Regions from separate parts of the Enterococcus sp. AMC1086 genome, predicted to be linked through region 3. Evidence: predicted binding sites of a transcription regulator. Region 3 holds the regulator's gene; each other region holds the start of a gene.

Region 1 (3,286 bases), 1.0 Mb from region 3:
TTAATGTTTTATAATAGAGTAGACAACAGGTAAAGAAGGTGCCCAAATGGATCAAAGCGAAGTTGTAGATCGCTTGCGCGAAGAGTTGGATATTCCATTTTTTAATGGAACAATCAAAGAACGTGAATACACAGAAGTCGAATACCAAAAGATCAAAGCAGATCTTATACAGTATTTTGATGATTATGTTCGTAATGTAGAAAATTAATACGAATCATTGCGGTGTGGTTTTTTAAGTCTAAAGTAGAACATAACTGTTCTATTTTAGACTTTTTTATAGTGCTAAGTTGATTATCTCTTTCTATTTATACAGTAATAAAATAACTTCAATTATTTAAAAATATAAATAATTATCATATAGTAATAAAATGATATTATAAATCAAAATAAAAAAACCATCGGCTGAAAAGGCCGATGGAAAAGGAGTATTACTCAATAAGAGTAAAATGAAAAATAAAAAGGTTGTTGTTGGTATGAATATATAATACAATACCTTTTTTTATTTGTCTACTAAAAATAACGTTAAAATGAAATGAAATATCACTTTTTTTTGTCATTTTTTCTATTTATTTTTTTATTTTTTCAATAAAAGATTACTCATTCGCGTAATTGCAAATGAAATATCATCTGTTGCTTTGTCTTGCTTTTCTTCAGAGTTGTTAAATGACTCAACATCTATTCCTTTTTCTGGATCTAATGATAAAATCATTTCATTACATCCAGCTAAATATTCGATATATGAACGTTCGAATTTTTTATGAATTCCCATTACACGAGCCGGTGGACGTAATTGTGTTACTTTTTCAAGCATTAATGTGTATTCTTTGGTTCCATCTTGAAAGACATTTTTTATTTCTATGATTCTTTCTGGTGCTAACTCAGAAGCCTTGCCTTCATCGATTGCTTTACGTACTTCTTCGTAATAGTCGTTCATCTTTTCGCCAACTTCTTCTGTCTCTTTTACAATATCATTGATTTTTTGAACATAATAGCCTAAATTTGGTTTCACTATCTTTCCTACTTTCTTTTAGTAATCACTCAATTTTACACTTTTTCATAGGTGCATGACAAGAGGAATCTATAAAAGTATGTTTTTCTACTAATTTTTCGATGAAAAAAGATGAGGCTAGAACATAACTTGCAGCGTTATGTTCTAGCCTTAAAGAATCTGAATAAATGGTAGAAGTAAAAGCAACTCCTTCGGAAATAAGTTGACAGTCACAAAAATTTGAAGAGACTTTCCATGAACTCCTGCTTATTTCTTGGGCTTAAATACCTCTGTCTTAGACTTATTTACACCTTAGTTGATTTCGTCACTTGTATTAATGATTTTAGAAACCATGCCATAATCTTTTGCTTCGTCAGCAGACATCCAGAAATTGCGGTCTGTATCTTTTGCGATTTTTTCGTAAGTTTGACCTGTCGCTTCAGCAATCAGACGATTCACACGTTCACGCATGCGGATGATTTCTTTTGCTTCTATCTGGATCTCTGTGCTTTGTCCTTGGACGCCGCCTGCTGGTTGATGGATCATATAGCGAGTATTTGGTAAGCTATATCTATTCTTCGCTTCAGCAGCTAAGTAAATCGTAATGCCTGCACTTGCGACCCAACCTGTTCCAATCACGATCACTTCTGGTTTTACAAATTTGATCATATCATGAATTGTGTCACCAGCTTCAACGTGACCACCTTGACTATTAATGAAAATCTTGATTGGTTCATCTCCCATAGCTGCAAGTAAAAGTAATTGAGAAGTTACTTCACGAGCCAAGTCTTGATTGATTTCACCGTAAATCAAAATTGTCCGTTCTTCGAACAATTTTTTCATAAACGCATTTGGTTGTTGTTTGTCTTCTGTTTCTTCGTTTTCATCTAAATAGTTCATATCTGATAACCTCCATATTTTAAAGCTAAATCTCTCTATTAATAATACCGCAATCTGAGAATTTGTCCACTTTTTTGACTTGTTTTGACCTTAAAAAATAGGCATATCTTTTGCATCTAAAAAATATTCCCTTTACCATTTGATTAGGCTCTTCGTTGTATGAGCAATTTAAAGTAGAAAGAGGCGATTCGATGACAGAAAAAGTAGCAGTACTAGTAACTGATATGGTAGAAGATGTAGAATTAACCTCTCCTAAAGAAGCCTTGGAAAAAGCGGGTTATGAGGTCGTTCTCATTGAAAAAGAAGCGGGTAAACTAATCACAGGTAAAAAAGGAACTACCTTTACGATTGATGTTGCTATTGAAGATGTAACGCCTGATGATTTTGTTGCCTTACTGATTCCTGGCGGCTTTTCTCCAGATCAACTTCGCGCAGATCAACGTTTTGTCGATTTCACTAAATATTTTTTAGAAAATGATTTACCACTTTTTGCGATTTGCCACGGACCACAATTATTTATTCAAACTGGTTTAACTGAGGGACGGACCTTGACTTCCTACATTACTGTTCAACCAGATTTAGCTTATGCAGGTGGTACTATCAAGGATGAGTCTGTTGTAATTGATAAGAATCTTATCACTAGCCGTACTCCAGATGATTTACCGGATTTCGAAAAAGCGATTGTTACCCATTTAACTACTTAAATTTATTCCTTTTCAAAAAAACACAAGTGAGCGTCCATTAAGATGCTCACTTGTGTTTTTTATACCTTAAAACTAGTTTTAGCTTTTACCCATTCTACGTTGAATAAACTTCACGATTTCAACGATCGGAATAATCGCAAATGATGTTCCAGCAACGATTGCCCATTGGTAACTATCTAAAGAAGTTACGCTAAACAAGTCGTTGAATCCTGGTATTAGAATCGTTGCTGCTAATAATAGGAACGAAACTAATATTGCCCAGTTAAATGATTTATTTCTGAATAATCCAACTTTAAAGATTGACTGATAAATAGATTTCACGTTGAAAGCATGGAACAATTGAATCAAACCTAATGTTGCAAATGCCATTGTTAAGGCATCCCCATGTTGTAAATCGTATAATGCCGCTGCAGATAAGTTTGGCATATTAGCTGCCGTATGTGCAGGGAATTCAATCGCCATTTTATATACGATCAAAGTCAACGCACCTTGTGTGATCCCTTGGTAAATCACACTGCTCAAGACACCGCCAGAGAAGAAGTTGGATTTCTTGCCGCGAGGTGCATGGCTCATTACATCACGTTCAGCAGGTTCTACACCCAAAGCGATTGCTGGGAATGTATCCGTTACTAAGTTGATCCATAATAAGTGAACAGGTAATAATGTATCCCATGCTAACATTGTTGCGATAAAC
Region 2 (3,286 bases), 1.0 Mb from region 3:
ACGACATGAGCTTTCAAGTCGACAGCTAGGTTTTTCAGTTGTGTTTGTTCTTTTTCTTTTAGATCGCCAACAGGAATACCTGTTTTTTGTTCCACGATCGCTTCGATACTTTTTTCATCGATCACAGGTGTTTCTTCATCGCTGATTTGCTTATCTTTCATTGTTTGCAATTTGTTGATTTGATCTCTGTAGTAGGCTGCTTTTTCAAAATCTTCTTCTGCTGAAGCTTGCTGTTTTTGTTGTTCAGCATCTGCAAGTTTTTTCTCGATCGTCTTAGGATCAACGATTTGGATCGTTAAGTTCATTTTAGAACCAGATTCGTCTAATAAATCGATTGCTTTGTCAGGTAAGAATCGGTCTTGAATGTAACGATTCGATAAAGTTGCAGCAGCTTTAATTGCTTCGTCAGTATATTTTACATGATGATAATCTTCATAGCGTTTTTGCAGCCCTTTAAGGATGGCAATTGTTTCATCTACAGTCGGTTCATCGACACGTACAGGTTGCATACGTCGCTCTAAAGCAGCGTCTTTTTCAATGATGCGATACTCATTTAAGGTAGTTGCTCCAACCATTTGTAACTCACCCCGAGCAAGCGCTGGTTTTAAAATATTGCCAGCATCCATATTACCGTCACCGGCAGCACCTGCTCCAACGATTTCGTGAACTTCATCGATGAACAAGATGATATTTTCTGCTTGCTTGATTTCATCGATCAGCTTTTGCATCCGTTCTTCAAATTGACCTCTGATACCTGTACCTTGAACTAATGAAACGACATCTAAACGAATGACTTCTTTGTCCAATAATTTCTGTGGGACATCACCATCGACGATTTTTTGTGCTAAACCTTCGACAACGGCTGTCTTACCAACACCAGGTTCACCGATTAAGACAGGATTATTTTTAGTTCGGCGATTTAAGATTTCAATCACACGTTTTATTTCTTCATCACGGCCGACAACAGGATCGACATCGCCGTTTCTAGCAGCTTGAGTGATATTGATACCGTATTCTCCTAATAAACCATCAGTTTGGTTTGCACCACCTCTTGGAGGCTGACCGCCATTAAAGCCGTTGCCATCACCAAATTGAGTAGGTGGGACTTGACCATTAGGATTTCCTTGTTGTTCTTGCATTTGACGAGAGAGGGAACGGTATAAATCATCTAAACTTCCAAAACCAAATGGATCTTGTTGAGACATGGTTGGTTGATTATCATTTGCTTGTGCTTTTAATTTTTGATAGCAACTTTGGCAATAGTCTAATTGTTTTCTTTGACCATTAACATTTGCATATAAGTGAATCGTTGCTGGATTGTGTTGACAATTTTGACAGATCATAGGATAAAACACGTCCTTTCAAAATGAGACTAAATTTTAGATTAAAGTCCTTTTTACAAAGTCAAATAGTTTGTTGACCATTTTTGACCTTTGAGAATATTATAGCATCTTTTGAAGAAGAATCAAGCAATTGAACTTTTAATTAGTAGGATGAATAATAGGAAGAATCACTGTAACAGGATACTTGGTTTATTCTTATAAAAATAGTAAGATTTGCTTATTTTAGATCGTCAGTATAATTTAGACAAATATCTATTTTTGTCATACAATATCTTCAGTCCAAAAATAAAAGTGAAAGCTGTGATCAATCAATGCATGAAAATCCGTTTGAAGAACAAATCAATGCCTTAAAAGAAGGGACTATTTCTGAACTTACTATAGAGTCAAAAGATTTTACAACCTTTAGAGAGGTTTGGAAAAATTTACCAGATAGAATGTCTTTTGTTGGGGAAGCTGGATTAAATGGACGAATTATATATCGTTATATGAAGGAAGAAAAATAATTGATCATTTCAATTGATAAAAAAAAGGGGAAAAGTGTTGTAACTACTCACAAAAAATGGTAATCTTAAAAATTGAAAGGGTATTATCCAGATTCTAGTTTCTTTTGAAACGTGTCAAGAAAGGAAAACCCTAACATAAAAAATTATTTTACTTATGAAGGAGACCGATTTATATGGAAAAGAAAGAATTTCACATCGTAGCAGAAACAGGGATTCACGCTCGTCCAGCTACATTATTAGTACAAACTGCAAGTAAATTCAACTCAGATATTAACTTAGAATACAAAGGTAAATCTGTTAACCTTAAATCAATCATGGGCGTTATGTCTTTAGGTGTTGGTCAAGGTTCAGACGTAACAATCTCAGTTGACGGTGTTGATGAAGCTGATGCATTAGCAGCAATCGTAGACACTATGAAAAAAGAAGGACTGTCAGAATAATGTCTGAAATGCTAAAGGGAATTGCCGCAAGTGATGGTGTTGCTATTGCTAAAGCTTACCTGTTAGTTCAACCTGATTTATCTTTTGACAAAAAATCTGTAGATGATTCATCTGCTGAAGAAAGCCGTTTAGATGATGCTCTAGCAAAATCTACGACTGAGTTAAAAGCAATCAGAGAAAAAGCAGCGCAAAGCCTTGGTGAAGAAGAAGCTCAAGTATTTGATGCTCATTTGATGGTTTTATCTGATCCTGAAATGATCGGTCAAATCAAACAAAATATACAAGATAACAAAGTGAATGCTGAATCTGCGTTAAAAGAAGTAACGGATATGTATATCGGTATGTTTGAAGCAATGGATGATAATGCCTACATGCAAGAACGTGCTGCTGATATTCGTGACGTTGCCAAACGTATTTTAGCTCATTTATTAGGTGTTACTCTTCCAAATCCTTCAATGATCAACGAAGAAGTTGTTGTGGTTGCCCATGACTTAACACCAAGTGATACTGCTCAATTGGACCGCACCTATGTGAAAGCATTTGTAACGGACATTGGCGGACGTACATCACATTCAGCGATCATGGCTCGCTCTCTTGAAATTCCTGCAATTGTAGGAACAAAAGAAATCACTGCTAAAGTGAAAGAAGGCGACATTTTAGCTGTTAATGGAATTGATGGCGATGTTATCATTCATCCAACTGATGCTGAAAAATCTGATTTTGAAGCAAAAGGAAAAGCGTATGCTGATCTTAAAGTTGAATGGGAAAAATTAAAAAATGCTGAAACAGTTACTGCTGACGGTAAACATATCGAGTTAGCTGCAAACATTGGTACACCTAAAGATTTAGATGGCGTACACAACAATGGTGCTGAAGCTGTTGGGTTATATCGTACAGAATTCCTTTACATGGATTCTCCTGATTTCCCAACGGAAGATGAACAATATACAGCTTACACTGCAGTTCTTGAAGGAATGAACGGCAAACCTGTCGTAGTTCG
Region 3 (3,286 bases):
TGTTTGCAATTCTCCTCTTGCAAGTGCTGGTTTTAAAATATTTGATGCGTCGATCGCACCTTCAGCACCACCTGCACCAATTAAAGTATGCAATTCATCGATAAACAAAATCACTTCGCCATCTTGATAAATTTCATCGATGACTTTTTTTAGTCGATCTTCAAATTCACCGCGATACTTGGTACCCGCAACTAAAGCACCCATATCTAACATCATCAAGCGTTTTTCCAGCATATCTTCAGGAACTTCACCGTTCACTATTTTTTGCGCCAATCCTTCAGCGATTGCAGTCTTACCGACCCCAGGTTCACCAACTAAAACAGGATTATTCTTAGTACGACGACTTAAAATTTGAATCAAACGTCTAACTTCTTGCGAACGTCCAACTACAGGATCTAGATTGTTTTCACGAGCCAACTTCGTTAGATCACGCGCCAATGAATCCAATGTTGGTGTTCCTTTAGGCGCTGCTTTTTGTGCTTGATTATTCCGACGACGCCCCACATTACCACTCATTTGTGGATCAGTAATGCCTATTTTTTTCATCACTAACTGACGCATTTTAGACAAGCTTAAACCTAAATTTAATAAAATACGTGAAGCTAATATATCTTCATCTCTTAACAATCCTAGTAGAATATGTTCTGTTCCGATATTTGGTGCTCCTAAACGCTTGGCTTCATCACCTGCATAAGCAAAAATTTGTTTTGCACGAGGAGAATAAGGCAAATATGCACCTTTGGGGTATCCCTTAACAGTTCCGTAGCCAGTTAGGTGTTCTATTTCTTCACGAATATCATTCTTATCTGCGTTTAATTGACGCAATGACTTCCCGGCAATTCCATTTGGCTCTAAGACTAATGCTAACAATAAATGTTCTGAGCCAACAGATTGATGCCTAAAATATTTTGCTTCTTCTTGTGCAATAGCTAATACTGCCTTGGCACTTTCAGTAAATAATTCATCCATACTATCATTCCTCCTCGTAACTCAAACGTTCTAAAAATGAATGCATCAATTGAGCACGTAAATAATCTTCATTTGATCCTGTCTTACCTAAAACCTGTTTACCAAGAACAGACAGTATCAGATTTCCTTCTCTTTTAGTTATAACTTCTTCTTCATACAACTTTTGTACGAAAATCAACGCATCTTTTTCTGAAAGTTCACTACCCGTAAATTGAGCCATTTGCTTTAATAATTGATCACTATCAGAAATTTGGACTTTAGCAATCCTAATGTAACCACCACCGCCACGTTTACTTTCCACAGAATATCCTCGTTGAATTGTAAAACGCGTGTTGATAACATAATTAATCTGGGAGGGAACACAATTGAATAAGTGAGCCATTTCAGCTCTACGAATCTCAATTTTACTGCTTTCTTCAAGAATCTTTTTTAAATATGCTTCTATTAAATCCGAAGTATTTTGATTACTCATCACACTCATCCTTTTCCCTTGACTAATACTGACCTTAATTATACATAATTTTAAGTGTTTAATAAAGGAGAATGCCTAATTTGATAAGAAAAGATTATTTACAGCTTTTAATAAATTTAAAGTATAAGGCTAGGAAGTAAGCTAAACGCTTCTGTCCCAACCTCATACTTTTCTAGAACTTTCCCAGAGATACAATGATTATCGTAAAGCTATTCCATTGGTAACCTCAAAAATCAATTCTTTCTATTTTATCCGCTCAGTTCTTTTCAATCAATTTTGGCTCTATACTTTTTGATGTTGGTGAACAATCACCGGCATCTTTTTTAATGCAAAATAATAGAAAAGACACCTTGATATCCTTTAGAATTAAGTCGTCTAAAACCAATCAAAAGGGGAAATCAAGATGTCCTATACAAATCTTATCAAAGAAACCTTAGATATTCTAGACTTAAACATTACTTTTAATGAAAATTCTTTAAAAAAAGAACGCATTAAAGGACGGATCTGCCAGGAATTTTCTGGTACGTTGGACTATTTAGCGCACTCCTGTCCTCATTGTGGCGCCCATGAAGACGGATCGATTATTCGTTGGAGCTTTACAACCTGTCTGATTTTACTGAATGATGTTTCTGAATACCAAACATACTTACGCTTGAAGAAACGTCGTTTCTTCTGCCATTCTTGTGATAGAACTTTTGTCGCTGAAACAAGTCTTATCGAAAAGTGTTGCTCGATCTCTAAGAAAGTTAAGCTTTCGATTGCCGAGCGTCTACGAAACACTTCGTCTATGACCGAAATTGCCCGTCAAAAGAAGGTCTCTGTTTCCTCTGTTTATCGCGTATTGAAACAGTTTTACGAACCCCAAAAAATCAATCGACTCATCTTGCCAGAAGTTCTTTGTTTTGATGAATTTAAATCAGTGAAACAAGTCGCTGCCTCTATGAGTTTCATTATGATGGATGGACAAACAACGCAATTACTCGATGTCGTTGAAAACCGCCAGTTGCCTTTTTTAGAACGCTATTTCTCACGATTTTCTTTATCTGTTCGTGAAGGTGTAAAATACATTGTTTGCGATATGTATGCGCCTTATTTTTCTTTAATTAAGAAACTATTTCCCAAGTCTCAGATTGTTCTTGATCGCTTTCATATTGTGCAACACATTGGGCGAACGTTCTTAAAACACCGCATTCAACGAATGAATACCTTTCTCCATCAAGGATTTGTAGAAGCAAAAAAATACCGTCACTTGAAGAAATACTGGAAACTACTTCAAAAGAATCAATCGAAGCTCCATTTTGAAAAACGCCAATGGCGTCCTTCCTTCCGTGCTTATTTAACAGAAACCGAACTCGTGGATCGATTACTTGCCTATGATGAAGAATTAAAAGCTGGCTATACCTGTTATCAGGATTTTCTCTATGCCATACAAACAAGAGATTACACACGGTTTCACGTGTTATTAGAACAAGATTATTCTAGGCTTCCAGCTTATTATCAAACAACAATTACTACCTTTAAAAAAGTTCAAACGGGCATTAAAAATGCGTTGGATTTGCCTTATTCCAACGGACCGTTAGAATGCTTGAATAACCATATCAAAGTATTAAAGAGAAATGCCTACGGCTTCCGTAACTTCTATAATTTTAAATTGAGAATTACTTTATGCTTTGGGTCTGTTCTTTTTCAACCAAATAGAAAAACCTAGAGGCATTTCCCTCTAGGCTTCATCATTGATTTAATTCTTTGGATTTTCTTCACCAACATTAGTTGACAAAGAGCCTCAATCTTTTAAAATATTATAAAACAACAAAACACCACTCAAAAAATGAGTGGTGTTCATAC

The links. Region 3 encodes CtsR, which represses protease genes until heat stress. Its sites were predicted from a motif close to TTGGTCAAAAAAGGTCAAANA; they were not measured.
Region 1: a site for CtsR is predicted at 1,960-1,980, ahead of AC4BC4_RS10845 (ATP-dependent Clp protease proteolytic subunit). Genes of this name have one in related genera too.
Region 2: a site for CtsR is predicted at 1,414-1,434, ahead of AC4BC4_RS04605 (ATP-dependent Clp protease ATP-binding subunit). Genes of this name have one in related genera too.

Annotation. Positions count from the first base shown of each region.
Region 1 is NZ_CM177100.1:2,300,826-2,304,111, forward strand. It holds gene AC4BC4_RS10830 (hypothetical protein) at 1-14, shown strand, start outside; gene AC4BC4_RS10835 (hypothetical protein) at 47-208, shown strand; gene AC4BC4_RS10840 (hypothetical protein) at 575-1,009, opposite strand; gene AC4BC4_RS10845 (ATP-dependent Clp protease proteolytic subunit) at 1,301-1,888, opposite strand; gene AC4BC4_RS10850 (type 1 glutamine amidotransferase domain-containing protein) at 2,080-2,592, shown strand; gene AC4BC4_RS10855 (cation-translocating P-type ATPase) at 2,671-3,286, opposite strand, start outside.
Region 2 is NZ_CM177100.1:964,539-967,824, forward strand. It holds gene AC4BC4_RS04605 (ATP-dependent Clp protease ATP-binding subunit) at 1-1,343, opposite strand, end outside; gene ykzS (protein YkzS) at 1,655-1,846, shown strand; gene AC4BC4_RS04615 (phosphocarrier protein HPr) at 2,020-2,286, shown strand; gene ptsP (phosphoenolpyruvate--protein phosphotransferase) at 2,286-3,286, shown strand, end outside.
Region 3 is NZ_CM177100.1:3,308,117-3,311,402, forward strand. It holds gene AC4BC4_RS15485 (ATP-dependent Clp protease ATP-binding subunit) at 1-969, opposite strand, end outside; gene AC4BC4_RS15490 (CtsR family transcriptional regulator) at 974-1,441, opposite strand; gene AC4BC4_RS15495 (ISL3 family transposase) at 1,845-3,149, shown strand.